DNA from 3 places in the Rhizobium sp. X9 genome. Region 3 is predicted to be linked to each of the others. Evidence: riboswitches for the same ligand, from Rfam matches in the RefSeq annotation. Region 3 holds a riboswitch; each other region holds the start of a gene.

Region 1 (10,198 bases), 980 kb from region 3:
GGCGCTTGCGGGTGCTCTCGGTTTCGCCCTTGCCGGTCCGCGTTCCTACGGTGGGCAGATGATCGAAGCCCGCTTCATGGGCGAAGGCGGAAGAGCGGCGTTGGTTGCCGGCGATATTCGCACGGCGCTTCGATTGGCGCGGATCGCAGACTTCTTGCTGATTGGGCTGTTCGGGTTACTGGCGATCCTTATCGCGCTATAGAAAGCAGTCTGTCGAGATCGAGGTGGTTTTCCATATGGGCCGCCAGGCGATCAAGAACGGCGTCCACCTGCGCTTCGTAGTTCAGTTCCGTGCTTTCTCCACCAAGCCGCTCAAGCCATGCACCACGCTGGCGATCATCCGCAAACAGACCATGTATATAGGTCCCGAAGATGCGGCCATCGGGCGATATCGTGCCGTCCGTATGTCCGTCGATGTTCGAAAACGGGAGATTGCCCGTTACGCTCGTCGTTTCGCCGACATGCATTTCATAGCCGGATAAATTAACTCCGTCGAAACTCCTGCCCTGCACGGAGACGAGCCTCTTGTCGCCGGTCAAAACCGTCGTCACATCCAGCAGGCCAAGCCCTTCCACCACGGCTGGTGGCCCTTCGATGCCGTCAGGATCGGCAACGGTTTTACCAAGCATCTGGTATCCGCCGCAGAGGCCGAGAACATAACCGCCGCGGCGCACATGCGCCTTGATGTCGATATCGAGCCCCGCATTTTTAAGCACGGCAAGATCGGCGATGGTGGATTTCGAACCGCAAAGCAGAACCAGCCCGCAATCGGCGGGTATGGTCTCGCCCGGCCGCACGCGTATCAACTCCACATCCGGCTCCATGTCGAGGGGATCGAGATCGTCGAAATTGGAAATATGCGGCAGGATCGGCACGGCAATGCGGATTTTTGCACCGGGCTTGTGTTGCGCCGGGCCGGAAAGCCCGAGAGCATCTTCGGCCGGCAATTTCGCAGCATCGGAAAAATGCGGCAGAAGCCCGATGGACGCCCAGCCGGTTTTTTCCGCAATCATTCGCATACCGTCCGAAAACAGTGACGGATCGCCGCGAAAGCGGTTGACGATGAAGCCCTTTATCATCGCGGCATCGTCGGGGTCGAGAACGGTTCTTGTACCCACGAGGCTGGCGATGACCCCGCCTCTGTCTATATCGCCGATCAGGATGACGGGAGCATCGGCCGCGCGGGCAAAGCCCATATTGGCGATGTCGTTGGCGCGCAGGTTGATTTCGGATGCGCTGCCCGCCCCTTCCACCAGCACCAGATCGGCCCGTTGTTTCAGGTGCTCGAAGCTTTCCAGCACGCGCGGCAGCAGCCCGGCCTTCATGTGCTGGTAATCGGCGGCTTTGGCATTGCCGACAATTTTACCCTGCACCACCACCTGCGCGCCGGTTTCGCTCTGCGGCTTCAAAAGCACCGGGTTCATGTGAACCGACAGCGGAACGCCCGCTGCACGCGCCTGCAGCGCCTGCGCGCGGCCTATCTCGCCGCCATCGGCGGTGACCGCGGCATTGTTCGACATGTTCTGCGGCTTGAACGGCATGACGGACAGGCCGCGTTTGACGAAGGCACGGGCAAGGCCGGCCACCATCAGCGATTTGCCGACATCCGAGCCGGTTCCCTGAAACATCAGCACGCGTGCAGTCATGTCAGAATTCTATCCCTGCCTGCGCCTTCACACCCGCCTTGAAGTGATGTTTGATAAGGGTCATTTCGGTCACCATGTCGGCGGCGTCGATCAACGGTTGCTTGGCGTTGCGGCCGGTGACGATGACGTGCAGATCGGGCCGGCGGTTGGAAAGGGTTTCGACGACTTCTTCCAGCGGCAGGTAATCGTAACGCAGCGCGATATTCAACTCGTCGAGGATCAGGAGGCCGATCGTTTCGTCAGCCATCAGGACCTTGGCTTCTTCCCAGGCCTTTGCGGCTGCCATGACATCGCGTTTCAGGTCCTGCGTGTCCCAGGTAAACCCCTCGCCCATGGTGCGCCAAGCCACTTTGTCACCGAAGAGCGTCAGTGCCTGCTGTTCACCCGTCGACCACGCTCCCTTGATGAATTGCACCACGCCCACCCTGCGTCCGGTGCCGAGCATGCGCAAAGCAAGGCCGAAAGCCGCCGTGGACTTGCCTTTTCCGGGGCCGGTATTGATCATCAGCAGACCTTTTTCGATGGTCTTTTCCGCGACTTCGGCATCCTGAACCGTCTTGCGGTTCACCATTTTCTGCCGGTGGCGTTCGGCTGCGCTGTCGCTGATGTCGCGTGTCATCGCGTTTTCCTTCTCGTCCAGCGGCGCGGGGCCGGATGCCCCTGCCTTTCGGAGCGGCGACTATACCCAATTTGCCGCACCCGGCAATGCGGCCAGCCAACGGGCCGCGGCATTGACCCCCACGCCCGTTCAGCCTAAGGGTAAGGGACTGACGGTCTTTTCCCGGCAACGGGAAAAGCTAAGAGGGAACACGGTTCCGCCCTGACAGGGGTCATTCCGTGGCTGCCCCCGCAACTGTAAGCGGCAAGCCCGCACCGTAAAGCCACTGAACCTCTAAAGATGGTTCGGGAAGGCGGTGCCCGGGTGTTTTAAAGCCGCAAGCCAGGAGACCTGCCGTTTCAGGAAAAACGTCTGCCGGGCGGGGTGCTCCGGTCAGTCGGTCAGATCGAACAGCCGGCTCTGCGCTTTTCCGCATGCCGTTTTCGACATCCGCACCCCGATGAGTTTTTAAAGGCGCGGAAAGCGAAACGGTTTGGATATTACAGCGGTCTCTTCATGTGCGAATTCGGAGGCGGAAGGCGAAAACGCCTCCGGCGTCGTCGTTTTTGTCTGCCGCAGCTGTCGCGATGAAACCGATCCCAATGCGGAGCCGCGACCCGGTGCACGTCTTGCGGATGCCGTCATGGCAACAGCGCAGGAATCCGGCATTGTCGTCCGTTCCGTCAATTGTCTTGCCAATTGCAAACGCGGCCTCAGCGCCGTGCTTCGCGGCGGCGGCGGCTGGTCCTATGTCTTTGGCGGGCTGACGCCCGACGACGCGGAAGACCTGCTGACCGGCGCGCGCATGCTGGCCGCCTCCGCCGATGGCCTGATGCCCTGGCGCGGCCGCCCCGATACGTTGAAGCGCGGCATGGTGGCGCGCATTCCCCCATTCGATTTTACCGAGGAGAGATCATGAGCACCCTTCTGGACCGCGTTCCCTGCACCATCGTCACCGGCTTTCTGGGGGCCGGAAAAACCACGCTGCTGCGCGGTCTTCTCGAAAAGCTTGATGGCAAGCGACTGGCCATCATCGTCAATGAATTCGGTGATATCGGCATCGATGGCGAAATCCTCAAAGGCTGCGGCATTGAGAGCTGCCCGGAGGAAAACATCGTCGAACTGGCCAATGGCTGCATCTGCTGCACGGTCGCGGATGATTTCCAGCCGGCCATTGAACAGATCCTCAGTCGCCAGCCGAAGGTGGAACATATCCTCATCGAGACCTCGGGCCTCGCCCTGCCGAAGCCCCTGGTGCAGGCGTTCCAGTGGCCGGCCATCAAGAGCCGCGTAACAGTGGATGCCGTGGTGGCTGTCGTGGATGGTGCCGCCCTTGCCGAGGGCCAGGTGGCACATGACATGGAAGCACTTGCCGCCCAGCGGGCGAATGACGAAGCGCTCGATCACGACGATCCGGTCGAAGAGGTTTTTGAGGATCAGGTCGCCTGCGCCGATCTCATCGTCCTCACCAAGGCCGATCTCCTTGGTCACGCCGGTCTGGAAAAGGCGAAGGCTCATATTCTCGAGCATCTGCCGCGGGCTGCGAAGATCGTCGTCGCCTCGAATGGTGCAATCGACCCCGCCGTTCTGATCGGCCTCGGCCTTGCGGTGGAGGAAGATATCGAAAACCGCCGCACCCATCATGATGGCGAGCTTGACCACGAACACGACGATTTCGACAGCTTCGTCATCGATCTGCCCGCCGTGACCGATCCGGAAGCACTGGCCACCCGTATCGCGGAAACTGCTGCTGCGGAAAACGTTCTTCGCATCAAGGGTTTCGTTGAAGTTTCCGCCAAGCCGATGCGCCTGCAGGTGCAGGCCGTCGGCAGCCGTGTCAACCATTATTACGATCGGCCATGGGCAGCCGGTGAGGAGCGCCGCAGCCGCCTCGTCGTCATCGGCCAGAAGGGCCTCAACCGCGAAAAGATCGAACAGATGCTGGCCGCCTGACATAAAGCACGTCCGGTTTAAACGGGACGTGCTCTCTAGTTTTTGCGCATCATCCGGACGCAAAACCGCACCGCACTTTTACTGGAAATGCCTTAGATGCATATTCTCGCCACCACATCCTCGTCTCTGGACGATCTGGTCGAGCCGGTTGATCTCAACCAGCCGCGATCGGATGTGGTGATGCTGTCTTTTTCGGCAAGCGATCTTGCCGGGCTGGAACAGGCATGGCGGCAGGTGGGGCCCAGACTTCCTTCCCTGTCCGCCGCCAACCTCTCCGAACTTCGGCATCCGATGTCGGTCGATCTGTGGATCGAAAAGACGGCGGAACACGCCCGTGTCATCCTTATCCGGATTCTGGGCGGTGCGGAGCGCTGGCGTTACGGCGTCGATCAACTCTCCATAATGGCGCGACGGCGCGGCATAAAGCTTCTGTTATTGCCTGGTGAGTGCAGCGAGAGGGACGAGAAGCTGGAGGCGGCCTCGACCGTCGATCGACAGACGCTTTCCTCAGTCCTCTCCTTCTTCCGTGAGGGTGGGAGGGAGAATATGGACCGGCTTGCCTCCGGGCTTTCGGTTCTTGCAAGCGGTGGCGCATGGCCGGATATCGAGGCTCAACCGCTGCCGAAAGCGGGCTTCTACCGGCCCGGTAAAGGCGTTGTGGATCAAGCGGAAGCCTGCGCGGGTTACCCCGCCGATGCACCTATTCTGCCCATTCTCTTTTACCGCTCCATGCTTCTGGCTTCGGATTCTGCGCCCATCGATGCGCTGTTTCATGGGCTCGCACAGCGCGGTTTTAGCCCTTTGCCGATTTTCGTCAGCGGCCTGAAGGATGGGGAGGCGATCCGCTTTCTCGAAACCGTGCTGCCGGATATCAAGCCCGCGGCCATTGTTGCCGCCACGGCTTTTGCCAGTCAGACGGACGACGGTGGCAAAACCCTGTTTGATCGCCTCGGCGTGCCGGTGTTTCAGGTGGTCATGGCGACGACGCGCCGCGACGGCTGGGCGGAAAATGCGCGCGGTCTCAACCCATCCGACCTTGCCATGCATGTGGTTTTGCCGGAACTCGATGGCCGGATTCTTGCCGGTGCTATCTCATTCAAACAGATGCGGACCGATGGCGGTGTCAGCCTCGTTAACACGCCGGAAGCGGATCGTGTCGAGCAGGTGGCAAACCGCATCGCTGCGTTTCTGCGGTTGAAACAGTCTGCGCCACGGGAACGGCGGATCGTTATTCTGATGCCGGATTATCCGGGTGCTGCGCCGGGGCGCACCGGTTATGCCGTTGGTCTCGATGTGCCGCAAAGCGTGCTTGAAATGCTGCGCGATCTGGCCGCGGCCGGATATGCCGTTTCGGATATTCCCGAAACGGCGCGGGCTTTGCTGGATTGTGTCGACCAACAGGAAGCGTCTGTCGAACTTTCAGCCTATCAGGATTTTCTCGCGGCTTTGTCTGAGGGGGCTTCTGCCTCCGTGGATGCCACGTGGGGTTCCGCCGAACGGGATGATGCGCTAGCCAACGGCGCATTCCGTTTTCGCGTTGCTCGTTTCGGCCAGGTGTTTGTAGCGCTGGCGCCGGACCGGGGGCGGAACGAGGACCGCCGGGTGGATTACCATGACCCTGCCCTGCCGCCACGTCACGCGCTCGTCGCTTTCGGCGTCTGGATGCAGCGGGTCGCGGATGCGCATGCCATCGTGCATGTGGGTGCGCATGGCACGCTGGAATGGTTGCCGGGCAAGACGGTGGCGCTTTCCCGCGATTGTTTTCCCGAGATCATCGCTGGTTCGTTGCCGGTGATCTATCCGTTCATCGTTTCCAATCCGGGCGAGGCGGCGGTTGCCAAACGGCGGATTGCTGCTGTTACCATCGGCCATGTTCCGCCGGTGCTGGTGCATGCCGGACTTTCGCCGGAACAATTGGCTTTGGAACAGCTTGTCGATGAATATGCACAGGCAGACGGGCTTGACCGCCGCCGCCGCGACCGGCTGGCGAAACTGATCGTAGAGAAGGCGCTGGAAACCGGGCTCGCGGCCGATGCGGGCGTGGGGGCTAAGGACGATGCCGATGCGGCGCTATCGCGCATTGATGCCTTTCTCTGCGACCTGAAGGATTTTGCCATCAAGGATGGCCAGCATGTTTTCGGTCGCTCCCCCGAAGGCGAGATCGATCTTCTGAGGCTTGAAAGCGCTGCGGCGGAAAAAGCAGCGCTGCTTGCCGCGCTCGATGGCCGCCATATTGTCCCCGGCCCGTCAGGCGCGCCCGCGCGCGGGCGTCTCGATGTCCTACCCACGGGCCGCAATCTTTATGCCGCCGATCCGCGCACCATGCCGACGCCGACGGCTTTCGAGCTGGGCCGCATGGCGGGTGAAGAAGTGCTTCGGCACCATCTGCAGTCCCATGGCGACTGGCCGAAACATCTGGTTTTTGATCTCTGGGGCAGCGCCAGCCTGCGCAATGGCGGCGAGGATGTGGCGCAGGCGCTGCATTTGATGGGGGCGCGACCGATCCATGACCCGGCCACGGGTCGCGTCACAGGCATCGAGGTTCTGCCGCCCGCCAGTATCGGGCGGCCGCGTGTCGACGTCACATTCAGGATTTCCGGCTTGTTCCGCGACATGTTTCCAGCGCTCATTGCTCTTCTCGACGCAGCGGCCAAGGCCGTCGCGCGGCGGGATGAAGCGCCGGGCGACAATCCTCTGGCGGAAGAGGCGGTGGCACTCGGGCACATACCGGCACGTATCTTCGGCTCCGCGCCCGGCACCTATGGCGCAGGTATTGAGGAAAAACTCGCCAGCGGGAAATGGGAAGAACGTGAGGAACTGGGCCAGGCCTATCTCGATTCGGCAAGTCACGCCTTCGGCGGTGCCGATGGGCTTGAGATTTTCGAGAATGCCGGTTTTGTTGAGCTGGTACGTCGGGCCGACCTTCTCGTTCACACCGGTGACGATCCGGGCCGGGATCTTCTCGACGGCTCTTCCGATGTCGCCTTCATTGGGGGGTTTTCCGCCGCAAAGGCAGTACTTGGCGGCGTTGCCGATATTGTGGCGCTGGATACGACCGATCCTGCACGTCCGCGCGCCCGGTCCATTTCTCAGGCGCTGACCCGCGTGGTGCGGGCCCGCGCCGTCAACCCACGCTTCATTGCCGGCCAGATGCGGCACGGCCCGCGCGGCGCGGCGGAATTTGCCGAGACGGTTGACCGGCTGATCGGCTTTGCCGAAACCACCCATGCGGTTTCTTCCTCGCTGATCGAGGCGCTTTATGACGCCTATTTCGGCAACGAGGACGTGCGCGATTTCATCCTGCGGGAAAATCCGAAGGCGGCGGAGGTGATGGCGACGCGCTTTTTATCCGCCCGTCGGCGCGGCCTGTGGCACAGCCGCCGCAATGCGGTTGATGTGGAACTTGAAATGCTGATCCTGCCCCGTTCTGAAAGGGTCGGCGCATGAGGACGGCCCCTTCCGATCCGGTCCAGCCATTTGGCCGCCGTGGGACGTGTCCGGCCTTGTCGACCCCGATGCTGACCGGTGACGGATACCTGTCACGCATCGCATTCGAGGCTGATATTGCGCCCCATGACATGATAGCGCTTTGCGAACTTGCCGAGCAGCACGGCAACGGGCTGATCGACATCACGGCACGCGGCAGCCTGCAATTTCGCGGTCTGACGCGGGAAAGCGCCTGCGACCTGGAGAATGATGTTCTGGCGCTCGGTTTGTCGCTTCGCGACGGACTGGCAGTCGAGACCTCACCCCTTGCCGGCCGAGACGATCAGGAAATCGCCGATGGCAGTTCTCTTGCGGGCGAGATTCGCAGAGAGGCTGCCGCGCTGGCGCTGCATGAAAAGCTCGCCGCCAAAATGTCCGTCGTCATCGATGGGGGCGGTCGTCTTTCCATGGGCGATTTGCTGGCCGATATCCGTCTGAAAGCGATGTGGTTTGAAGGCCGCGTTTTCTGGCAATTGTCTGTCGGGGGGCCGGAGAGCAAGGCGCTGCGCGCGGGATTTGTCGAGGCCGACAAGGCGGCGGATGTTGCCCTGTTGCTGCTCGTTCATCTGGCCGGCAAGGGACCGCTTGCCCGTGGCCGTGATCTGGATTTACGGACGATAAAGGCAATTTGCGGAGACCGGCTAGTGGATAGGGAGATTGAAGGCGAGACGCCCGCGCCTTCTTTGCCGCTGGGATTGATGGCGATCGGCACCGGCACTTTCGCTGCCGGTATCACCCCTGCTTTTGCGCAAGTCCGTGCCTCCGATCTGTCGCGGCTCTGTGATCTGGCGCGCGCAGTTGATATCGAAACATTGCGGCCCTCGCTCAATCATAGCCTGCTATTTTTCGGGTCACGGGATGCTTGTGTTGCGTTGATTCCGGCCGCAGGTACTTCCGGGTTCATCACAAGGGCAGGTGATGCGCGGTCTTCCATCGCCGTCTGTCCCGGCGTGCCGGGATGCGCTTCGGCGTTCTTTCCCACCCATGATCTGGCCACCTTTGCATCCGAGGAATGCGCCTCGTTGCTCGACGGCTCCTTCACGCTGCATATCTCCGGCTGCGGCAAGGGTTGCGCGCATCCCGCCGCGTCGCTCTTGACCTTTTCCGGCACCGTCGATGGCCTGGCCTTTTCGATTTCGGGCCGCGCCTGCGACCCGCAGGACGGTATTTTACCTTTAGAGCAACAGAGGACGGCGCTTTCGCGGCTTGCCCGTCTTTACGAAAAAGAACATAAGCCCGGGGAAAACGCTGCCAACCTCATCGCCCGCCTGGGCAAAGAGGCAATCGTTGCGGCGCTTCGACAGGATGACCGATGACCGACCATGATTATATTCGCGACGGCAATGCGATCTACGAGCGCTCCTTCGCCATTGTCCGCGAAGAAGCGGATTTATCTGCCTTTACCGAAGAACAGGCGGATATTGCCGTTCGCATGATCCACGCCTGCGGGCAGGTGGAGGCGGCCAGCCATTTCCGGTTCTCACCGGATTTCGTTGCCGCCGCACGCGGCGCTTTGCTGGCGGGCAAGCCCATACTTTGCGATGCGGAAATGGTTGCCCATGGCGTGACCCGCGCTCGCCTTCCGGCCAATAATGACGTGATTTGCACCCTTCGCGATCCGCGCACGCCGGAACTTGCAAAAAAGATCGGCAACACCCGCTCCGCCGCAGCGCTCGATCTCTGGGCGGACAAGCTGGACGGCGCTCTCGTTGCCATTGGCAACGCGCCAACAGCACTGTTCTATCTTCTGGAAATGCTGGAAAAAGGCGCTGCACGTCCCGCCGCCATCATCGGCATGCCGGTCGGTTTTGTCGGCGCGGCGGAATCGAAGGATGCGCTGGAGGCTAGTTCGCTCGGCATTCCTTATGCCATCGTCAAGGGACGCATGGGTGGCTCGGCCATGACGGCTGCTGCCGTCAACGCGGTCGCGAGGGCAGGTCTGTGAGCGCGGCTCTTTTTGAACACACCAAGGGTAAACTGGTCGGTGTCGGAACCGGCCCTGGCGATCCCGAGCTTCTGACGCTGAAAGCCGTCCGCGCCATCGAAAATGCCGATGTCCTTGCCTTCTTCTGCAAGAAGGGCAGCAGCGGCAATGGTCGCGGCATCGTTGAGGCCTTCATTCGTCCGGGCACGCTGGAAATGCCGCTGGTCTATCCGGTCACGGTCGAGAGCGACAAAAACGGCGATGAGTATCGCGGCGCAATCGCCGCCTTTTTCGATCAGTCGGCCATGGATATTGCTGCCCATCTCGATGCCGGGCGCAATGTCGCCGTGCTGTCGGAAGGCGATCCGCTGTTTTACGGCTCCTATATGCACCTTCATCTGCGGCTTGCGCCCTCCTATGAGGCGGAGGTCGTCGCCGGCATTACCGCCATGTCCGGCTGCTGGTCGATGGCCGGTCTACCGCTGGTGCAGGGTGACGATATCTTGAGCGTGCTTCCCGGCACGCTGGCGGAAGATGTGCTGACAGAGCGCCTGTCCGGCACGGATGGCGCCGTGATCATGAAGGTGGGGC
Region 2 (10,198 bases), 600 kb from region 3:
CTTCGTTGGTGGGAGCAAAGACCGTGAAAGGCCCCTTCCCCTGAAGCGTTTCAACAAGGCCCGCGGCCTTGACCGCTGCGACCAATGTTGTGTGGTCCTTGGAATTCATCGCATTTTCAACGATGTTCTTGTTGTCATACATGGCAGCGCCGCCCACCATTGGATTGGCGGCAAATGCGCTGGCGGAGATGGCGGACACGATTGTTGCGAGTGCAAGCGTGCGTATCGTGGACCTGATCATCGTAATTTCCTCTTGTTCGGTTGCCCCGACGCTCGATACGCGCCTCCTCGGGCTGGCACTCCATAATCGGAGCAAGACAAGATACGAGACGGTCACGGAAAGAGTTTCAGCCGATCCGGATTCTTTGAAAACTTATTCTCGCCCTACAGGGGGAGCCTCCCCCTCGCCCATCAGATCGATCCCAATGAAACGCGCTTCTCAAGCTCGGCCGCCTCTTCCTTGCGTTCGCTGTAGCGGTCAGTGAGATAGGCTGAGGCGTCACGCGTCAGCAGGGTGAATTTCACCAGCTCTTCGCAGACGTCGACAACGCGGTCGTAATAGGATGACGGCTTCATCCGGCCTTCAGCATCGAATTCCTGATAGGCTCTGGCCACCGATGACTGGTTGGGAATGGTGATCATCCGCATCCATCGTCCGAGAATGCGCATCTGGTTCACGGCATTGAATGACTGGCTGCCCCCGGAAACCTCCATCACGGCGAGCGTCTTGCCCTGTGTCGGGCGGACCGATCCGACAGAAAGCGGAATCCAGTCGATCTGCGACTTCATGATGCCGGTCATCGCGCCATGGTGCTCCGGGCTCACCCACAGCTGACCTTCGGACCACAATGACAGCTCGCGCAGTTCCTGTACCTTCGGGTGGCTCACGGGCGCTTCATCGGGTAGTGGCAGGCCTTTCGGATCGAATATCCGGACCTCGCACCCGAACCTTTCAAGCAACAGTCCTGCTTCAAAGGCGAGTAAACGGCTGTAGGATACCTCGCGAAGCGAGCCGTAGAGGATGAGGATGCGGGGCTTGTGGGTCGAGGACGCCGGACGCAGTGCATCGAGATTGATCTCGTGCAGATGCTCGCCTTTCAGTGCGGGGAATGTGTCAGGCAATTCGCTTTCCTTCCTGATCGAGAACCTGTTCGCCATCCTCCTTGAAGAATGGCCCCTTGAAGCTGTCTGGCAGGATATCAAGCACGACCTCGGAAGGGCGTGCGAGCCTGGTGCCGAGCGGTGTCACCACGAAGGGACGATTGATGAGGATCGGCGTGCCGATCATGGCATTGAGCAACTGGTCATCGGTGAGGTCCGGATTGTCGAGACCCAGTTCGGCATAGGGTGTCCCCTTCTCGCGGATGGCTGCTCGAACGCTCAGGCCAGCATCCGCGATCATCGTCGCGAGTTCTTCGCGCGTTGGCGGCTCCCGCAGATATTCGATCACCTTCGGTTCGATCCCGGCGGCGCGGATCAGCGCCAGTGTGTTGCGAGACGTCCCGCAGGACGGGTTGTGATAGATCGTGATGTCCATGCTCATTGCCTTTCGGTGATTGTCTTTCGGGAAGCATCGGGGCGGGAAACAGCGGGGGCAGCCTCATACCAGTCCTTCGAGCGGTTCACGATCCAGACGACCGAGAGCATGACCGGAACCTCGATGAGAACGCCGACAACGGTTGCCAGCGCCGCACCCGATTGAAAGCCGAACAGGCTGATGGCGGCCGCCACCGCGAGTTCGAAGAAGTTGCTGGCGCCGATCAGCGCAGATGGACCGGCAACGCAATGCCGTTCGCCTGTCAGGCGGTTCAAAAGATAGGCAAGCCCGGAGTTCAGATAAACCTGGATCAGGATCGGGATGGCGAGCAGACCGATGACGGCCGGCTGCGCGATGATCTGCTCGCCCTGAAAAGCGAAGAGAAGAACCAGCGTTGCAAGCAACGCCACCAGCGAAACAGGGTGCAGCCTGGCAAGAACGCGATCCAGCACCTCTAAAGTGCCATCCGCCATGAGCCGCTGCCTGATGACCTGCGCGAGAATGACGGGCACGACGATATAGAGCGCAACGGACAGAACGAGCGTGTCCCATGGAACCGTGATTGCCGACAGACCAAGCAGCAGGCCCACAATTGGAGCAAATGCGATGACCATGATCGCATCATTGAGCGCGACCTGCGAGAGCGTGAACAGCGGCTCGCCCTTTGTCAGATTGCTCCAGACGAAGACCATGGCCGTGCAGGGTGCTGCGGCAAGAATGATCAGCCCGGCAATGTAGGAATCGATCTGGCCGGCGGGAAGATAGGGGCGGAAAAGCCAGCCGATGAAAAGCCAGCCCAGAAGCGCCATCGAGAACGGTTTGACGGCCCAGTTGATGAACAATGTGACGCCGATGCCCCGCCAGTAGCTGCCGACCTGCGCAAGAGACCGGAAATCGATCTTGAGCAGCATTGGAATGATCATCAGCCAGATCAGTATCGCGACGGGGATATTGACCCTGGCGATCTCTGCCGCACCGATAGCCTGGAAGGCGCCGGGCATCAGATGACCGAGGGCAACACCGACGACGATGCACAGAAACACCCAGACGGTGAGATAACGTTCGAACATTGACATCATGCGGACTTTCGTTGCGTCGTTGCTGAGGAAGGAAAGCGCGCCCAGTTGCCGTTCCCTCACCTTTGCCTATGGGAAAATAGAGCGAGCGGAATTGCGCGTGCGCAGGGTGCGCACGTTAAGGACATCGTCGATCATGGTCTTGGTCCGTGGTTAGGTCGGCGGCCTGGTAGATTTCACGAGCGGCTGGCCTCCGGGCTGCAGCAGGGTGTGAGTTCGGCGATGAGCGGAGCACAGAGTTCCGTCGAGCCGCCGCAACAATCCTTCAGCAGAAACAGGGTCAGTGCACGCAGGCCATCAAGATCCGCCCGGTAGATGATCGACCGACTTTGCCGCTCGCTCTTGACCAGCCCTGCCCGCGACAGTGTGGCAAGATGTGCCGACATCGTGTTCTGGGGAATGTCGATGAGACGCGCCAGTTCACCCGCCGGAACACCTTCCGGCTCGTGGCGCACGAGAAGCCGGAATGTTTCCAGTCGAGTGGACTGGGCCAAGGCGCCGAGCGCCGTTATCGCAATGCTTTTATCCATATATCCAGAATAACGGATATATTACATCTGTCAACAGCGCGGCTTTCGATATCTGCCTTATGGGCGGCGGCAGGTCAGAATGAAGCGCTGATAAACATAGGTGCGCAGCCTGTTGCGCAGGTTGGCGTTCTTACGCTGCGCTTTTGCGATCGGGTCATGGGAGTGGAGTTCGATGTTGGTAAAACCGGCATCAGTCAGAAGCGGCGTCAGCATTGCGGGCCGCAGCCCCTGCCCGAACGGAAGCGCCTTCATGATTGCAGCGTGGTGATCGCTCTGGGCGCCGTCATAGTTCCTGTCGGCTCCCGCCAGGCGGTCGATAAGCCAGATCAACTGGCTAGCAAAGCGCCCCGCGGGCTTTGGCCTTGCCCAGTCACCATCGAAGAACAGCAGGCGACCGCCCGGACGAAGCAGCCTGAACCACTCGCGGAAGGCCGTCTCGGGCTCGGTCAACGTCCAGACCAGGTGCCGGCAGATGATCGCATCATAGGACTGGTCCGGTTCCATGGTGTTTTCAGCATCCGCCATGATGAAACGCAGCCTCGTTTTTCCGGCATGTTTCGCTCGCGCCACGGACAGCATCGCCTCTGAAAAATCCAGCGCCGTGACGTCGTGGTCGAGATCGTGAATGAGCCGTGTCACCTCGCCCGTGCCGCAGGCCAGTTCAAGGATGCGCTTCGGTTCTGTGCCCAGCAGATCCCTGATCGGCTTTTGCCATGCATTGGCCTCCGGGCCGGCCGCAATCCTGTGTCCAAAGGCCAGATCGAAAGTCTCGGATCTTTTCGACCAGTAATCCCGGATTTCCTCCTTCAGATCGAAATTGCCGCCATCCATCGCGTGATCCTCCATGTGCTGCATCTTGTTTCTGTATTGATGAAATGGTCAGTCTGACGTGTCGAACAGAGCGTTTAGCGTGGCGACCGTCATGGCGATTGCGACGCCCGGCCAGATCATCAGGCTCGGATGGTCGAAGATAAAAACGCGATATTCGAAGAGCATGGAGCCCCAGTCGGGCTTTGATGGATCTGCTCCAAGGCCGATAAAGGCGAGCGAGGCGTAAGCTGTGACCGCAAAACCCGCCTGATTGCCGGTATGGGTCACCATCAGCGGCAGAATGTTCGGCAGAAGATGGCGGATGATCATCCGGAATGGCGGCACGCCCAGGGCTTCCGCCGCATGGACAAAGGTTTGCCCAAGCACGCGCTGGCTGAGGGAATGGGCAAAGAGGGCCGTCGGCCCTATGCCGGCAAGGCCAAGCGCCAGTCCCGCCGTCATCGGCGTGAGACCGAAAACCGCCGCCGTTGTCAGCGCGATGATCAGCGTCGGAACGGTGATGAAGAATTCGCAGCAGCGCAGCAATGCGCGCTCCTTCCAGCCCCCCAGCACCGCAGCGCTGGTGCCGAGCAATGTGCCACCGGTAAAGGCGATGAAGCCGACCGAAAAAACCACCAGCGCCGTGCGCCATCCCCCCGCCATGATGCGGGAAAAAAGGTCGCGGCCGAGGTGATCGGTTCCAAGCAGATGACTCGCCGTCACACCCGAATGCCGGGCGAGAATATCCACCGCATCCGGATCATAGGGCTGCCAGAAGGTGCTCAGGAGCAGAAACAAGAGCAATGCGGCAAGCGCAAGATATCGGATCATCAGGCAAGCCGCGGGTCAAGAAAGCGTTGAAGTATCTGAACGATCAGGTTCATGAGGAGCAGCCATAGCGCAATGACCATGACATAGGCCTGCAGGACCATCTGGTCGCGAACCGCGATGCTCTGCACGAGAAATTGGCTGAGACCCGGAAGGTTGAAGAGAATTTCCATGGTCGCCGTCGAGCCGATCACCCAGCCCGCCTCGGAACGCACCGCCGAAAGCAAGGCGTAGAACGCGCCGCGATGCGCGTGACGCCAGAGAGCCTGCCGGCGCGAAAGCCCCTTGGCGAGAGCGGTGCGGAAATAGGGCTGCCGCATGGTTTCCATCATGTCTCGCCGATAGACACGCGCAAAGACGGCAGCCGAATGCGAGGCTATCAACATGACCGGCAGCAAGATCGCTGTAGTGTCGGTCGCGAAGGGACGGATCCATCGCAGCTGGACGCCGAGAACCCAGAGCAGAACGAGCCCCAGCCAGAAGCCCGGAACGGCCTGGACGAAGACTGAAAATACGCGGCTTGCGCGATCGGCAATGCCACCCGGCCGCGCCGCCGCGAAGAAACCGATCGGCACTGCAACGACGATGGCGATCAGCATCCCGGAAAGGCCGAGCAGGAGCGAAACGGGAAGACGCTCGAGAAACTCCGCAAAAACGGGCTCGCCGGTGCGGAAGGACCGCCCCCAGTCACCGGTGACGAAATCCGCTAGCCAATGCAGATAGCGCAGAAGAAGGGGGCGATCGAGGCCCCATTCTTCCCTCAGCGCAGCAACGGTTTCACCCGTTGCCGAAAGATTCCATACACGGATGGCAATTTGCACCGGATCGGCGGGCATCAGAGCAATAAGCGTGAAGGATGCGAGCGACAGCGCAAGCATTGCCAACGCCGAGCGTATGCCGAACCGGAGCAATTGCATCAGAATTACCTGGCCTCGCCGATATCGGCGCGCAGGACATAATAGTCCGAACCCCAGGGCTCATAATTCTGCAGCCGCTTCGAGAGACCCACATACCAGACCGGAGAAACCAGGAAGGAGGCCGGAACGTCCTTGAACAGTTTTGCCTGAGCATCGAGAGCAATTGCAGCCCGCTCTTTGGCCTCGCCCGCCACAGCAAAGCGATCAAGGATGGCGTCGAAATCCGCAGAGGCATATTTCGCATAGTTGAGCGAAGCGCCGCTGCGCAGCATCGAATTGAGGAAGAAGGCCGGATCGCCATTCGGCGCGGTGTGTTGCGCCCAGAGCGCGATATCGAACTCGCCGGCGGCCGCCACATCCTGAATGTTTTCCACAACCTTCGTGTCAAGCTGGATGCCGACCCTGGCAAGCTGCGCCTTTACGACAGGCAGCATGGTGACGAGGTCCGGACGCTGCGGATAGGTGATGGCGAGCAGGCGCAGCGGCGCGCCGTCCTTTGTACGGTTCCCTGCCCCGTCCCTGACCCATCCGGCTTCATCGAGAAGCGCTTCGGCTTTTTTTATGTCGGTCGGACGCGGCTGTTTTCCGGCGAAGGGGAAGTAGGCGGCATAGGCGCCGGTAGCCGGTTCACCGCCGTTAATGGCGGCCGCCAGTTCCCTGCGATCGAAAGTCAGGTCCAGCGCCTCACGCACCTTGATGTCGGTGGTAATCGGCCTTTTGGTATTGAGGAAGGCGAGATATTGATAACCGACCGGAAACGACTTGATCGTCAGATCCGGATTGGTTTGCAGCCGCTTCACGACTTCCGAGGGCAGCCCGAAGGCGAGGTCCAGCTCACCCGCCTCCAGCGCAAGGGTCATGCTTTGCGCATCACCGAACCTGCGAAATTCGACCGGAGAACGGGAACCGGCGTCAGCAAAATGGGTGTTCGGCGCCAGTCTCAGCGATGTATCCGCCTTGAAATCCGCGATCTGATACGGTCCGGTGAACAGAGCACGGCCATCGGCGGCAGTCGTATAGGCAACCAGCGGCCACTCCGCAAACAGCGCCTGCAGGAAGGACACCGGTTTCTCCGTCGTGATATCGAGCGTCAGTGCATCGACTGCCTTGAAGCCAAGCTTTCCACCTGTCGCAAGCGCCGCCTTGTTGGTTGCGAAAGTATGCTCGAATCCGGCCGCAAGGGCTGCTGCCGTTACGGCAGAACCATCGGAGAAGGTACGGTCCGGTTTCAGCGTCACGGTCCAGGTCAAGTCGCCGGTGCGTTCTGCTTTCTCGGCAAGGTCAGGCACAAGCCGTCCATCTTTGTCGACGGTAAAGAGGTTCTCTCCCACACCGTGACTGACGAGCGCCCAGCCATTGGAACCCTTTGCGGGATCAAGGCCACTTGTGATGTAGGTGGCGCCGACGCGCAAGGGTTCGGTGGCCAGCGCATTGCCCGCCACTCCCGTAATGAAAGCCGCGAGCCCGGCTGCCGCCAGACGCGAAATGCTCTTTGCCGACATTATGTTTCCTCTCATGCTATTCGGATAGATTGCGAAGCCGCTGCTTGCGGCCGGTCGGGTGATAGGCGAAATCGTCGACGACACACCCGCCAAGCAGGTGTTCGGCAACGATGCGATCGACAGCCTCCTCGGTAACGCCGCCGTAATAGGTGCCTTCGGGAAAGACCTGCATGACCGGTGCAAGGTTGCAGGGGCCAAGACAGGTCGATTTGGCCGTCATGGTGCCATCGCCGGTAACCCGAAGCTTCTGCCGTTCCTGCTGGTTGCGCAGATGTCCCCAGATCGCGTCAGCACCGGCCGAATTACACGGGGCGCCCTGACAGACGAGCACGCGGCGCTTCTGCGCAGGCACCAGCGACCCCTCGCCCGCCGGACGCACCGAGGATGAAAGATCGAGCGCCTGCGCCGTTCCGGCGAGGTCTTCGAGAAGGCGCGCCATGAGGGTGCTTGCGGTAGGGCTCGCGGTTATCGAGAGCGACGGCCACGGGCGCGGGTCCGCTGCCCGCCATCGTTTCAGGGTCTTGGTCAGCCAGTTTTGAAAGCTGGGCTCGAGTGGCAGCATGAGCGGCACGAGGAGGAGATTGCCGAAACCCTCATCGATGAGCGCACCGAGCGCTTCGCGCAGGGACGGCGTGCCCTGTTCGGTGAAGGCGAAACGAACGGTTCTCGCTCCGCGCAACTGGCCGGCCAGCGTCGCGAGACGCTGCATGTCCTGGTGCGGCGCCGCTGCGAAAGCCGATTTGGCGACAAGCAGCACGGCGTCGGGCTGAGAGGGCTCTCGATGGATTGGTTGAGTTTCGGTTGTCACAATGCCTCATTCACGAGGCGGCAACGAAAATGACGGGCCTCCGGCCGAAATGCCGGAAACAGCCATCATTCCCATGGCACCCCCCGACCACGGAATTACAATATGTCAGGCAGGTCTCCTGGCTTGCGGGTCAAAGCCACCTCACCCGTCTTCCCGGCATTGCTGCCAGTGACATCGTGGGCGATTGGCTCACCGCTTACAGTTGCGGGACAGCTCCGGGTCTTCACCGGATTCCCTCTTAGTTTCCACCGGGTGGCGGAAGAACCATGACGGAGCGAACCTACACTGCCGCAGGCCGCTGTCAACCGCCTGCGCCGCAAGTGAACACGCTACGCAAGTCTCCTTCGTCCAATCTATTGTTACGTTATAAAGTTACATACACTTGGTTTTATTTGCTGGTCAAGCCCATGTTTTGCGATGCGGTACCGAATTGGCGCACACACCGCCGTCATCGCGCGGAAACCAAAAATAAAAAGGAAGATATCATCTATATAAAATACAATTATATCAATGATTAAAGCAAACAACATAAAGTAATTTATAATTCACCGGAGGCCTCCCGGCGTCGCAATTCAAGCTCTTCACTGTAGCGCCTGAGCGTGTGGCTCTCCGTCAGAAGGCCAACCGGGCGGTTTTCTATCTTGTCGTTGACGACGACCAGCGCTTCGCTTTCCGTCGCATCGAAAGCGGCTGCCGCCTGCCGCGCATTCATCGTCGGCAGTAGCACGTCATTCTTGTAGTGCAGATAGGTTTCGAGGCTGATCTTGCTCGGGTCGCGATCCATCGGATCGGCGTAGATTTCCGGTACGAGGACGATGCCGGCGTAGCGACCGTCATCATGCGTCATGATCACCCGCTGCGTTGATCCCAGTGGAAACTTCTCCTTGAAGGCTGGAAGACCCATGCTGACATTGGCCTTGCGAATATCGGCACGCATCATCTTGCCCACGGTCAGGTCGCGGATCCAGCCAATGTCATGGGCGCTGCGAATGCTTTCGCCTCTAAGGTGGAAGCGCCAGGTGGCGAAGGAGTAACCGAAGGTCGTGCGCACCACGAGCGAGGTGGTGATGACGGCAGCAAGCACCAGAGCCGTGATCTGGAAGTCTCCGGTCAGTTCCAGCGCCAGAAACGTCATCGTCAGCGGACCGCCGATAATGGCGGCGGCAAAGGCGCTCATGCCGATCACGGCATAGACGATGGGTGCTGTCGCCCCATAACCGATATAGGGGGCGCAAAGCGCGAAAATCTTTCCGAGCAGCGAGCCCATGAACAGCGACGCGAAAAACAGGCCGCCGCGGAAATTAGAACCGATGGAAATGGCGCTGGCCGCCGCCTTAAGCACGAATAGCCCGGCCAGCCCGTAGATCGTCAATTCGGCATCGATATTGAGATGCAGCGCACCATGGCCACTGGACAGGACCTGCGGTGAAATAAGCGCAAGGGCACCGACAGCCACGCCCCCCATTGCCGGACGCAGCCAGCCCGGAATGGCGCTTTTGCGCGCCGTCTCTTCGATGAAGGACACCGTCTGCATCAGCGCGATGCCGATCGCCGCGCACACGACGCCCAGAAAGATGGCGGGCACGTAGTCCGCCGGCGTTACACGGCTGGCATCGACGATATCGATGGAGAGGCCGTGGCCGCCAATAAGCCCGATGACGGTGGCTGCGACGAGCGCCGATACGATGAGCGGCGCAAGCGTCACGACGGTATAGGTGCCGATGATGAGTTCGATGGCGTAAAAAGCTCCTGTCAGAGGCGCGTTGAAGGCCGCCGCTATCGCGCCCGCAGCACCACAACCAACGAGGATACGCATGTCCCCGCGCCTCAGTTTCAGCTTGATGCCGATCTTGGAGGCGACGCCACTGGCGATTTGCGTATAGCCGGCTTCCAGCCCCACTGACGCACCAAAGCCGTTGGAGACGATGTTCTGCACGCAGACGATGATGCTATCCGTCAGCGACAGACGGCCGCCATGCAGCGCATTCGCCTCGATCGGGTCGACCATCGGTTTTTTGCGAGTTTTGGAAAGAATGAAGATGATGATGCCAAGCACGATGCCGCCGATGATCGGCCCGGCCAGCACGATCGGGCCGGAGAGATCGCTGCTGCTCAAGCGCTCGACGCCATAGACCAGAACATGCAGCGCCGTGCTCAAGGCGCCGATCAGCGCCACCAGGAGGCCCGCAG
Region 3 (10,198 bases):
GCGGGCTTGAGCTGCATCATCTCTACGTGCGTGACGGCCATCGTGGCCATGGCACCGGCCAGCACCTGGTTTCCCGCGCGCGCGACATCGCCAAGCGGCTCGGCTGCGACTATCTTTCCGTCAGCGCCACGACCGGCAATGTGGCGGCGCATCGTTTCTACGAAAACATGGATTTCGCGCCCCGGCCGGTCACCGGCATGCGCTACATGCAGTCGATTGCCTGATTGCACCGAACGGAGACGGCCATGACACGGATTGCGATTGCGCTCGCGCAGGATTTTGCGGACTGGGAACCGGCGCTGCTTGCTGCTGCGGCGCGCAGCTATCTCGGCGTCGAGATCGTTTACGCCACGCCGGATGGTGGGCCGGTGACGTCGATGGGTGGGCTGAAGGTTACGCCCGACACAACCTATGACGCGCTCGACCCTGACAATATCGATGCGCTCGTCATTCCCGGCGGTCTCAGCTGGGAAAAGGGAACGGCTGCCGATCTTGGCGGGTTGGTGCAGCGGTTTCGCAAGAAGGACCGGCTGGTTGCCGGCATCTGCGCGGCGGCAAGCGCGCTCGGCGGCACGGGCGTCCTTGATGACGTCGCCCATACCGGCAATTCGCTGACCTCACATAAGGCCTATCCGGCCTATCGCGGCGAGAGCCTTTATCGCGACCAGCCGAAAGCGGTCAGCGATGGCGGCATCATCACGGCAGCCGGCAGTGCGCCGGTGAGTTTCGCGGTGGAAATTCTGAAACACCTCGGCCTCTTTGGTCCGGAAGCCGAGGCGGAACTTGGAATTTTTGCGGCGGAGCACCGGTGAGGCGCATTCTGGTATCGACAGTTTTTGCGGGCCCTCCTAGCCTCATTACTGTGCTTGTCACGGGAATCCAGCCAGCCCAAGTCCTTGGGCTGAAAAGACTCATCCCGCTGCGCGAGAGCCGCATCGACTGGATTCCTGTGACAAGCACAGGAATGAGGGTGGTGGGGAGGTTAAGTCGTGAGACTATCGCGCATTACCCGCGATCAAGCACCCGGCAGACACGGGGCGCGACATCCCCGCCCTCGCCCGCAATAGCCCGGCGGATATCGCGACTGTTCAAATGCAGGCTACGACCGGCGGGCAAGGCCGAGCGTTTTATCTTGGCGAGTGCCGCAGCCGTAAAAGCAGCTTCGTGCTCGTGGAAGAAAGCGAGCGCCGCCCCCCTTTCGGGGCTGGCGCCAAGAACTGCCTTGAAGGCAAGGCGGTGCACGGCGCAGAAAGCGCCGTGACCGGGAACGGCAAAACGCAGCGCATCGAGTTCGTCACTCCATCCCGCTGCGTCCTGCATGGTCTCAAGCCGACTGGAAGCGCTTCAGGAAAAACGCGCTCAATGTTCCAAGCAGAGCCCAGAAAACAAAGCTGGTAATGGTCGCGGCAACAATGAACTGGCGCTCCAGCGGCAGCGGCGCCAGCGCATGTTCGCCTTCCGGCGGAAGCGGCGCGCCCACAACATGCGGGGCAACGATCAGCACCAGCGCCAGAACGATTGCCCAGGGTTCGCGCCGGAACGCGATCAGCGCGATGCCGCCCGCGGTTGCGGCAACGGTTGCGAGCCACCAGATCTGCCGCGCCTCAAGTGCTGCAGCCGGGCTTCCCGGCAGTTCCGGCGGCAGGCCGATCATCGGTGCGAGCATGACGGCGGCGAAACCGGCAACGCCCCACAGAAGACCTTCGCGCCAGCCGGCATTGGTGCCACGCAGAGAGATGAGGCCGGTCAGCACCAGTGCGTAACCGATGGCGGTCAGAACATTGGCGGCCACCGTATAGGCGGTGCGCTCGAAGCCATCGGCCGGAGCCCAGGCCTCCTCATCATGTTCATGGGCGGGAACGGCGGCCGCGGAACCGGCAGCGGGCGCATCATGGCTGTGGGCTGCTTCGCCACCGGCGCTTTCATAGGTTTCCGCCTGAAGGATCAGCGGCGTGGTGCCGACAGCCTGCATGGCCGAGACGGCGAAACCGCCGACGATGCCGACGAGAACTGCGGTAAAAACGATATTGCGAAAGAACGACATGCTTTACCCCTCAATGGCAGGGGAAAGCATTGGCATGACGTGTGTCATGCGCGGCATTGTGAACGGCTTCGACATGCGAAAAGCCGACAAAACCGACGACGAACAGGCCAAGCACGATCGCCGTCAGCGATTGCGCGAAGCTGCCCGTTTTTGCTGAAACGGCGGCATTTGCCGTATTCTGGTTGATGGACATGGTGACCCCTCTTACGGCGCGACCCCGCGCCTTTAGACGCGGCGGAACGGCAAGAAGCCGCGCAGCCGCATGCGATACACTTCACCACGGGGATAACGAGACTGACACAGGGAGCCACCTTGCCTGGCCGCCCTGAAATTCCGCTCTTCCGGACACCCCGCCGGCATGGACATTTCCGTAATGGCAGGTCTCCTGGCTTACGGGTCAAAACCTGAAACGCCTTCCCGACATCACCCTCGCCTTGATCGGGAACCTCGGTTCCCCGCGAGATGGCTTACCAGTGGCATTTCGTTTCAGGCTCTCCGCTCACAGTTGCGGGGGCAGCCACGAATGAGGATGTCTCCCTATCGTGTTCCCTTTTCACCTTCCGGAACGCCCGGAAGGAACCATCACAGGATTGTTATCCGACGGGTGGGTGCGGGAGTCAATGGCGGGCCTGCTTTCCAACCGCACGCCGTCGCCTCCACCTTCGTCACCCCGGACTAGATCCGGGGTCCAGCACGATCAAGTCCTTGATCGCAATAGATCCGTCTCACGGCGCAGACGCGCCGTGGCTGGATGCCGGATCAAGTCCGGCATGACGGCCGAGGGTTACCGCGACGGTATCGCCTTAAGATAGGCGGCAATCGCATCGCGATCATCGGCCGTCAGACGCGCCATGTTCTGCTGCACCTTGACCATGGAACCGCCGACGCTGTCGAATTCCGGGGTGAAGCCGGTTTCCAGATAGCTGGCAATATCGGCCGCCGCCCAGGCTCCCATGCTTTGCGAACCGGGGGTGATGTCGGGGATGCGGCCTTCGCCCTCCGGATTGGGACCGCCGGCCAGCCATTTATCCTTGAGGAACCCGCCAAGCGCGTTGCGCGGCGTATGGCATTCGCCGCAATGGCCGGGCCCTTCCACCAGATATTGGCCACGCAGCAATTCGGCGTTGGCATTGGCAAGCTCGACGCGGGGCCGCGTCGATGTGTCGAAATAGAGGAATTTCCAGCCGCCCAGCGCCATGCGCAGGTTGAAGGGGAAAGGCAGATCGTGATCCGGCGCGTCGTTCTGGCTGGCGGGCAGGACTTTCAGATAACCGTAGAGGTCGTTGATGTCCTTCTGCGTCATGCGTGCATAGGAGGCATAGGGGAAGGAGGGGTAAAGATGTTCGCCGTTCTTGCCGACGCCGCGCGTCATGGCATCGCCGAATTCCGCCAGCGTCCAGCTGCCGATGCCATGCTGCGGATCGGAGGAAATATTGGGCACATGGAAGGTGCCGAAGGGGCTTTTCAGCGCCTGCCCGCCCGAAAGCGTCAAAAGCGCATCACCCGTCGCATCGGGTGCCGCATGGCAGCTTGCGCAGCCGCCGGCCCAGAACAGCGTTTCGCCATTGGCCAGATCCGGCTCGCCGAGGCTCACCCAATGGCTGGGCGCCTGCCGCTGAGGCGCGGTGACCCAGGCGAAAATTCCGTAACCCGCAATGGCCGCAACCGCGATCCCGCCCGCAAGCTTCGTCCAAATGGAGGACATGACCCCTCTCCCCTTTTGCCCGACCGAGCATATTTGGCCGCCCGAAGGCGGTCGAGATTATCGATAGCCCTCCCGCTTGCTGGACGTCTTCCCCGGGCCTGAACCGAGGGTCCACAATTCGACGGCTTATGGATCCTCGCCTCAGGGGCGAGGATGACGCGGGAGCGGTTCACGGCTTAGCCGCGACCGGGAAAAGACCGCTCGAAAGCAGTCTTCCGACACATTATTTCTTCAGACGATAGGTCTGGTGGCAGGTGCCGCAGTCTGCACCGAGCGTCTTCATGGCGGTGGTGACGCCCGCTTCATCGGTGGGGAGATTGGCGAGAACCGTGTCCGCATCCGCACCGAGCTTCGCCGCCTTGGCCTTGAAGTCATCGAAATTTTCCCAGATGGCGGGGGCCGCAGCACTGCCGGTCTCGCTGCCGGGCGGGAACTGGTCGGGGAAAGCCTTGGCGTTGGCGCTGATGGCCGTGACGGCTGCCTTGACAACGTCGGCGTCGAAGGGCTTCTGGCCCTTGGAGATAGCGGCGAGCGCACCCATGGAGCCACCGATCTGCTTCATCATGCCTTCACGCTTTTCGACTTCGCCGGCAGCGTAGACCGCTCCGGCGCAAAGACAGCCGAAAAGCATGGCCGCCGCGATGGTTTTCAGTTTCATACACTCTCTCCTTGATTCCGGCGGACGCCGGACGCTAGATGGAACGGCGCGAGGATGCCCTTTCCGGATGGCGAAAAGAAGTCACATTGCGGTGAATTCCCTCGTGAAAACAGAAGTCTAGGACAAGGCCTCCCAAAGCGTCAGCAGGGCCGCGGCAATCAGCATGAAACCGGCGGCGCGGCCGATGAAGATCGTGGCGCCCGGCGAGGAAACGAGCCATGCCCGGCTTTTATCTGCCGTCAGCGCCAGAGCGCCATAGACCGTAAATTGCGTGACCGCCACCATTGCGCCCATCACCAGCCCCTGCATCCAGATCGGACCATAGACGGGTTTGAGAAATTGCGGGTAGATCGCCATCATGAACAGATAGGCTTTCGGATTGGAAAGGCATGTCAGCACCGCCCGCCAGAACGCCTTTCTGACCGAGGCGCTCGCCTGCGCCTCATCACCGTTCACGACGATCGCGCTGCGCATCAGGCCGATGCCGATCCAGATCATATAGGCCGCACCGAAGACCAGCAGCGGCAGGAAAAGCGACGGCATCCAGGCGGCAAGCATGCCGACGCCCAGGGCGCCGTAAAGCGAATGTACGATGCCGCCCGCGCTCATGCCGCTTGCGGCGGAAAGGCCGGTTCTCTTGCCGCCCGTCAGCGCGCTTGCCAGCACGAACAGCATGTCCATGCCCGGCAGGATGATGATGCCGAACAGGACCAGAAAGAAAAGCCAGAGATTTTCAGCATAACTCATGTCAGTATCTCCCAAGACAGTTTGCGACACATTCGGGAAAGCATATGTTTCTCAATGTGTTTTCCTGTTTATAGGAAAAGCCAACTGACAGCGTTGTGTCAGTTGCGTGGTGAAGCAACCGGGAAAAACGGCAATGCGCAAGGCGTCGAGACTGTTCGAGATCATCCAGATCCTGCGGGTGGCGCGCAGGCCGGTGACCGCGCAGACCATTGCCGAGACGCTGGAAGTGACGGCGCGCTCGGTCTATCGCGATATAGCCGCCCTTCAGACCATGCGTGTGCCGATCGAGGGGGAACGCGGTGTCGGTTACATCCTGCGTCCCGGCTTCAACCTGCCGCCGCTGATGTTTTCCATCGAGGAGACCGAGGCAATCGTGCTTGCGCTCGCCATGGTTGCCCGCACGGGGGATGCCGAATTGCGGCAGGCGGCAAAAAAGGTCAGCGACAAGATCGCCGCATCCCTGCCCGAACCGCTGTCGAAGACGCTCTCCGCCAATGCCCTGCATGCCTGGGGCAGCATCGCCCCCTCACCCGCCGGCATCGATCTCTCCATGGTCAGGCGGGCAGTACGCGACGAGGAGCGGCTAGACCTCACCTATCGCGATGAAACCGGCGCAGAGACCCGGCGGCAAATCCGGCCCATTGCCGTGATCTATTATTCGGAAACGGTGAATATCGTCGCCTGGTGCGAATTGCGCCAGGCGATCCGCAACTTCCGCTCGGACCGGGTGATGGCCTGCAAAACCACGGGCAGCTTTTTCAAGATGGAAGGCGAAAGGTTGCGGCAATTGTGGATGAGCGGCTGGCAGAGCAATCAGCTGGGCAGAGATATGGAACGTGCCGGTGACTAAGGCGAGCCCTCATTCCTGTGCTCGTCACAGGAATCCAGTCGACGCGCGTCTGCGCGGCGGGAGGAGTCCTTTCAGCCCAAAAACTTGGGCTGGCTGGATTCCTGTGACAAGCACAGGAATGAGGGCCGAGATTTGCCGATCTCAACCCGCCATTTCTTGACCATGACCGACATTGTTGAGCCGCTCTAAAGACTTCTGCCGCAGATGCTCCAGCACCCGATCCTCCTCGCGCCCGAAACCGCGAATGACGATCCGGTCGGTAAAAACATCGGCGATGGCGAAGGTGTTCTGGTCGGGTGTATCCACCATGCCCTTGAAGTTGACGAAGTGGGTGTTGCCCAGCACGCCGTAATTGCCATCGTGGTTATGGCCGCTGAACCATGCGGTGACCGAAGGGTGCGCGCCTAAAAGATCGAGGATGCGCGGCGCATCCCACATATTGTGGGCGTTTTCCGGATAGACCGGGTAGTGACAGAGAACGACCACTTTTTCGCCTGCCGCGTCCGCCTTCTGCAGAACGGTGCGCAGCCATTCGAACTGCTCGTCGCTGAGCGATGCGTTCCAGTCCTGCGCATTGATGGCTTCAGCATCTTGCAGGCGCTTCAGCCTGTTTTCAGCAAGCGCGCGGCGCGGATCACCGGGCGGCGGGGCAAAGAGGCTGACTTCGTTGCCGTCAAGCACGACGAAGCGTATCTCGCCGATGGCGAAATCATGCCAGGGAGCCTTCATGCCGAGGCGGGCATGGATGGCGGGCAGATGCTCGGGGGAAACGGAAAAATCGTGATTGCCCGGCAGCATGACCGAGGGATGGCGAAGGGTGTCATAAACGCCGAGGATCGCCTCGAAATTTTCAAAGCCGCGGTCGATGATGTCGCCAAGCGTCACCACGAAGGCCAGGTCCTCGCGGTTGAAGGCATCGATCGCCTGCGCCAGTTTTTTCGGGCTCTCTGCATAATACCGGCCCATTTCCGGGCGGGGATCAGCATCGGCATATTGGGGATCAGCAACGATGCCGAAGGAGAAGAGCGGTCTGGTTTTTTCAGTCATGATGCGCCGCGATAAACCCGGCTGATGACAGGCTTGTGACAAGCCGGGGCGACAGTTGGATTGTACGGCCTCAAAAGCAGAACACCCGGCCTGAGGGGCCGGGTGTTCGAAAAGTTCCAGTCAGCAAGCCTTACTTGGCAGCAGCCTCGTAACGCTCCAGGACGTAGTCCCAGTTGATGAGGTTGTCGACGAAGGCTTCGAGGTACTTCGGACGCAGGTTGCGGTAGTCGATGTAGTAGGAGTGTTCCCATACGTCGACGCCGAGGATCGGCTCTGCACCGTGAACCAGCGGGTTTTCGCCGTTCGGGGTCTTGGAGATTTCGAGCTTGCCGTTCTTGACGGAGAGCCACGCCCAGCCGGAGCCGAACTGCGTGGTGCCGGCGGCGATGAAATCAGCCTTGAACTTGTCATAACCGCCGAGATCGGAGGCGATTGCCTGTTCCAGCTTGCCCGGCAGCTTGTTTCCGCCGCCGTCCTTCTTCATCCACTTCCAGAAATGGACGTGGTTGTAGTGCTGGGCAGCGTTGTTGAAGAGACCGGCATTGGTGCCAAAGGACTTCTTCACGACTTCCTCAAGCGACAGGTCGGAAAGACCTGCTTCAGCAGCCAGCTTGTTGCCGTTGTCGACATATGCCTTGTGGTGCTTGTCGTGATGGAACTCGAGCGTCTCGCGCGACATGTAGGGTGCAAGCGCGTCGTAGTCGTAGGGGAGTTCGGGAAGTTCGAAGGCCATGGTTTTTACTCCTTTTTGCAGCGGGTTACCGCTCCTAGAAACCGTGTGAGCGGACCATAGGAGCGAACCTCTGTTTGGGCAACCTGCGAAATATCAAAATGTTCCGACAAAAGAGAAAATTCCTCTCCGTGAAGCCGCCACCACATTTGTTTCACAACCTTGGCGTACCGTTTTCCACCCTATCGGTTCGCTTTTGCCGAGATTGCAGGAAGGAAATTCCATGACGCGCTCCATCACCCGAAACATTCTCGCTGTCGCCGCCTTCTCGTCGCTGGCTCTGCCCGCCTCCGCCTCGTCGGACGATGCGTGGAAGGAATTCGTGGCGGATGTGCAGACGGCATGCCTTGCCGCAAGCGAAGACATGATCGAAGACGCCAAGGCCGTGGTCGATCCGGTCGGCAGCGAGAATTACGGCCTCGCCATCATCACCGGCAAGGCCAAGGGAGCAGACGCGACGATCAGCCATATCTGCGTCTATGACAAGAAGACCAAGGCCGTCGAACTCGGCAGCGAGCTTGCCGGCGATACGCTGAAGGTTGAAATTCCCGGCTCCACCAAGCCTTGATGCCTTAGAAACGGGGCGTGGTGTCGCCCACGCCCAGCGCGCGCTGCATCAGCACGGTGTCCAGCCATTGGCCGTGTTTCCAGCCGATAGACCTGAAGGTGCCGACGTGCTCGAAACCGGCGGCGCGGTGCACGCCGATAGAGGCGGCGTTTGCGCTATCGCCGATAACCGCAATCATCTGCCGGAAGCCGCGTGAGGTCGCCTCCTCAATCAGCGCGTCGAGCAGTTTCCGGCCAATTCCCATGCCCTTTGCGGCGGGATCGACATAGACGGAATCCTCTACCGCAGCGCCATAGGCCGGGCGCGCGCGGTAAGCCCCGGCATAGGCATATCCGGCCACTTTTCCATCCATTTCGGCCACCAGATAGGGGTAATTTCCCTCCACCAGCAGACGGCGGCGCTCGCGCATCGCGTCCATGCCCGGCGGATCGATCTCGAAGCTGGCGCGGCCGTGCAGCACGGCATCCCGGTAAATTTCGGTAATGGCTGAAATATCCGCCTCTTCACAAGGGCGGATCAAAAGGCTGGAAACGGTGGAAAGGGTCATTCTCTTGTCCTGCGGGTCATTCACGGCATCATTGTGCATTGCGATGCAATCAAAATAAAGATTATCTATCTTATACAAACGATAAGGTTTTCTTTGATGATGGACCTCGATCTGCGGCAGGTTCGCAGCTTCATGGATGTGGCCGATCTCGGCAGCTTTTCCGCCGCCGCCGACAAGGCGGGGCTGACGCAGCCGGCCATCAGCCTGCACATCCGGCTGCTCGAAAAGCAGCTGGGCGTGCGGCTGATCGAAAGGGTCGGCAGGCGCGCGCAGCCAACGGCGGCAGGTCGGGATTTCCTGATCCATGCAAGGCGGATCGCCGAGGAAGTGGCCCATGCCATTGACACCGTCGCACCGCATCGCAACGGGGTGACGGGACGCCTGCGCATTGGCACGGGGGCAACGGCCTGCATCTATCTGCTACCGCCGGTGCTGGGCAGGATCCGGCAGACGATGCCGGGTATCGACATCGTCGTGCAGACGGGAAATACCCACGATATCCTGAGGCTTCTGGAGGCCAATACCATCGACGCGGCGGTGGTGGCCCTGCCCGCGAGCGGCCGCAGCCTCGATATCAGCGATATCCATCTCGACGAACTGGTCGCCGTTTTCCCGCGCGGCTCCGTTCCCGCCGCAACGATCCTGAACGCGGAGACCCTTTCGACACAGCCGTTGCTGCTTTACGAGGGCGGCAATACACGCAAGCTCGTGGATCAATGGTTTTCGACTGGCGGTCGCACCGTGCAACCCGCCATGGAGCTAGGCAGCGTCGAGGCCATCAAGAAACTGGCGGGCGCGGGTCTCGGTCTTGCCATCGTGCCGCGCATGGCGATGGAGCACGAAGGCGCAGCGTCGGGGCTGGAGTGGCGCTCGCTCGAACCGCCGCTTGAGCGCAGGATCGCGCTGGCGTTGAGACGTGACAAACACATGACCGCGCCGCTCAGGGCACTTGCGGCTGCCTTGCCAGGCTTGCGGAAACGATGAGGCCCGCGCCGGGTGAGGGCGCGAGCCTCGGCCTGTTGATGGGACACTTCTCTTCCGTCATGCCGGACTAGATCCGGCATCCAGCCACGGCGCGTCTGCGCCGTGAGACGACTCTTTCGCGATCAAGGACTTGATCGCACTGGACCCCGGATCAAGTCCGGGGTGACGGAGTGCGGATACTAGTTCCTTGCCATATCCAACGCTGGATCGCCTTCAGAACTCTGTCCACTCATCGCCCTTCACGGCCAGCGCCGCATTGCCGCGCGAGACGGCAACCGGGCGGGCCCTTGGGGCCGGAGCGGCAGGGGCGCGGGCCGG

The links. A riboswitch is a leader RNA that binds a small molecule or an ion and turns the genes downstream of it on or off. The one in region 3 is predicted to bind cobalamin.
Region 1: it holds a riboswitch for cobalamin, as region 3 does, so the genes downstream of both, JZY08_RS13425 (DUF1636 family protein) here and JZY08_RS03020 (CbtB domain-containing protein) in region 3, are expected to answer to the same signal.
Region 2: it holds a riboswitch for cobalamin, as region 3 does, so the genes downstream of both, JZY08_RS05975 ((2Fe-2S) ferredoxin domain-containing protein) here and JZY08_RS03020 (CbtB domain-containing protein) in region 3, are expected to answer to the same signal.

The regions. Positions count from the first base shown of each region.
Region 1 covers NZ_CP071311.1:2,785,075-2,795,272, reverse strand. The annotation lists gene cbiB (adenosylcobinamide-phosphate synthase CbiB) at 1-202, shown strand, start outside; gene JZY08_RS13435 (cobyric acid synthase) at 189-1,646, opposite strand; gene cobO (cob(I)yrinic acid a,c-diamide adenosyltransferase) at 1,648-2,265, opposite strand; cobalamin riboswitch at 2,401-2,618, shown strand; gene JZY08_RS13425 (DUF1636 family protein) at 2,738-3,163, shown strand; gene cobW (cobalamin biosynthesis protein CobW) at 3,160-4,197, shown strand; gene cobN (cobaltochelatase subunit CobN) at 4,294-7,644, shown strand; gene cobG (precorrin-3B synthase) at 7,641-8,999, shown strand; gene JZY08_RS13405 (precorrin-8X methylmutase) at 8,996-9,628, shown strand; gene JZY08_RS13400 (precorrin-2 C(20)-methyltransferase) at 9,625-10,198, shown strand, end outside.
Region 2 covers NZ_CP071311.1:1,216,641-1,226,838, forward strand. The annotation lists gene JZY08_RS05930 (fasciclin domain-containing protein) at 1-241, opposite strand, end outside; gene arsH (arsenical resistance protein ArsH) at 412-1,158, opposite strand; gene arsC (arsenate reductase (glutaredoxin)) at 1,115-1,537, opposite strand; gene arsB (ACR3 family arsenite efflux transporter) at 1,540-2,613, opposite strand; gene JZY08_RS05950 (helix-turn-helix transcriptional regulator) at 2,790-3,143, opposite strand; gene JZY08_RS05955 (class I SAM-dependent methyltransferase) at 3,201-3,974, opposite strand; gene JZY08_RS05960 (ABC transporter permease) at 4,023-4,784, opposite strand; gene JZY08_RS05965 (ABC transporter permease) at 4,784-5,698, opposite strand; gene JZY08_RS05970 (ABC transporter substrate-binding protein) at 5,704-7,200, opposite strand; gene JZY08_RS05975 ((2Fe-2S) ferredoxin domain-containing protein) at 7,217-8,008, opposite strand; cobalamin riboswitch at 8,100-8,292, opposite strand; gene JZY08_RS05980 (hypothetical protein) at 8,275-8,526, shown strand; gene JZY08_RS05985 (chloride channel protein) at 8,547-10,198, opposite strand, start outside.
Region 3 covers NZ_CP071311.1:620,270-630,467, reverse strand. The annotation lists gene JZY08_RS03040 (GNAT family N-acetyltransferase) at 1-224, shown strand, start outside; gene JZY08_RS03035 (type 1 glutamine amidotransferase family protein) at 246-812, shown strand; gene JZY08_RS03030 (hypothetical protein) at 1,006-1,320, opposite strand; gene JZY08_RS03025 (CbtA family protein) at 1,325-2,044, opposite strand; gene JZY08_RS03020 (CbtB domain-containing protein) at 2,055-2,237, opposite strand; cobalamin riboswitch at 2,402-2,643, opposite strand; gene JZY08_RS03015 (cytochrome c) at 2,829-3,749, opposite strand; gene JZY08_RS03010 (cytochrome c) at 3,973-4,407, opposite strand; gene JZY08_RS03005 (LysE family translocator) at 4,525-5,154, opposite strand; gene JZY08_RS03000 (YafY family protein) at 5,288-6,004, shown strand; gene JZY08_RS02995 (metallophosphoesterase) at 6,146-7,051, opposite strand; gene JZY08_RS02990 (superoxide dismutase) at 7,182-7,784, opposite strand; gene JZY08_RS02985 (hypothetical protein) at 8,005-8,349, shown strand; gene JZY08_RS02980 (GNAT family N-acetyltransferase) at 8,354-8,896, opposite strand; gene JZY08_RS02975 (LysR family transcriptional regulator) at 8,993-9,880, shown strand; partial or broken gene JZY08_RS02970 (methyl-accepting chemotaxis protein) at 10,094-10,198, opposite strand, start outside.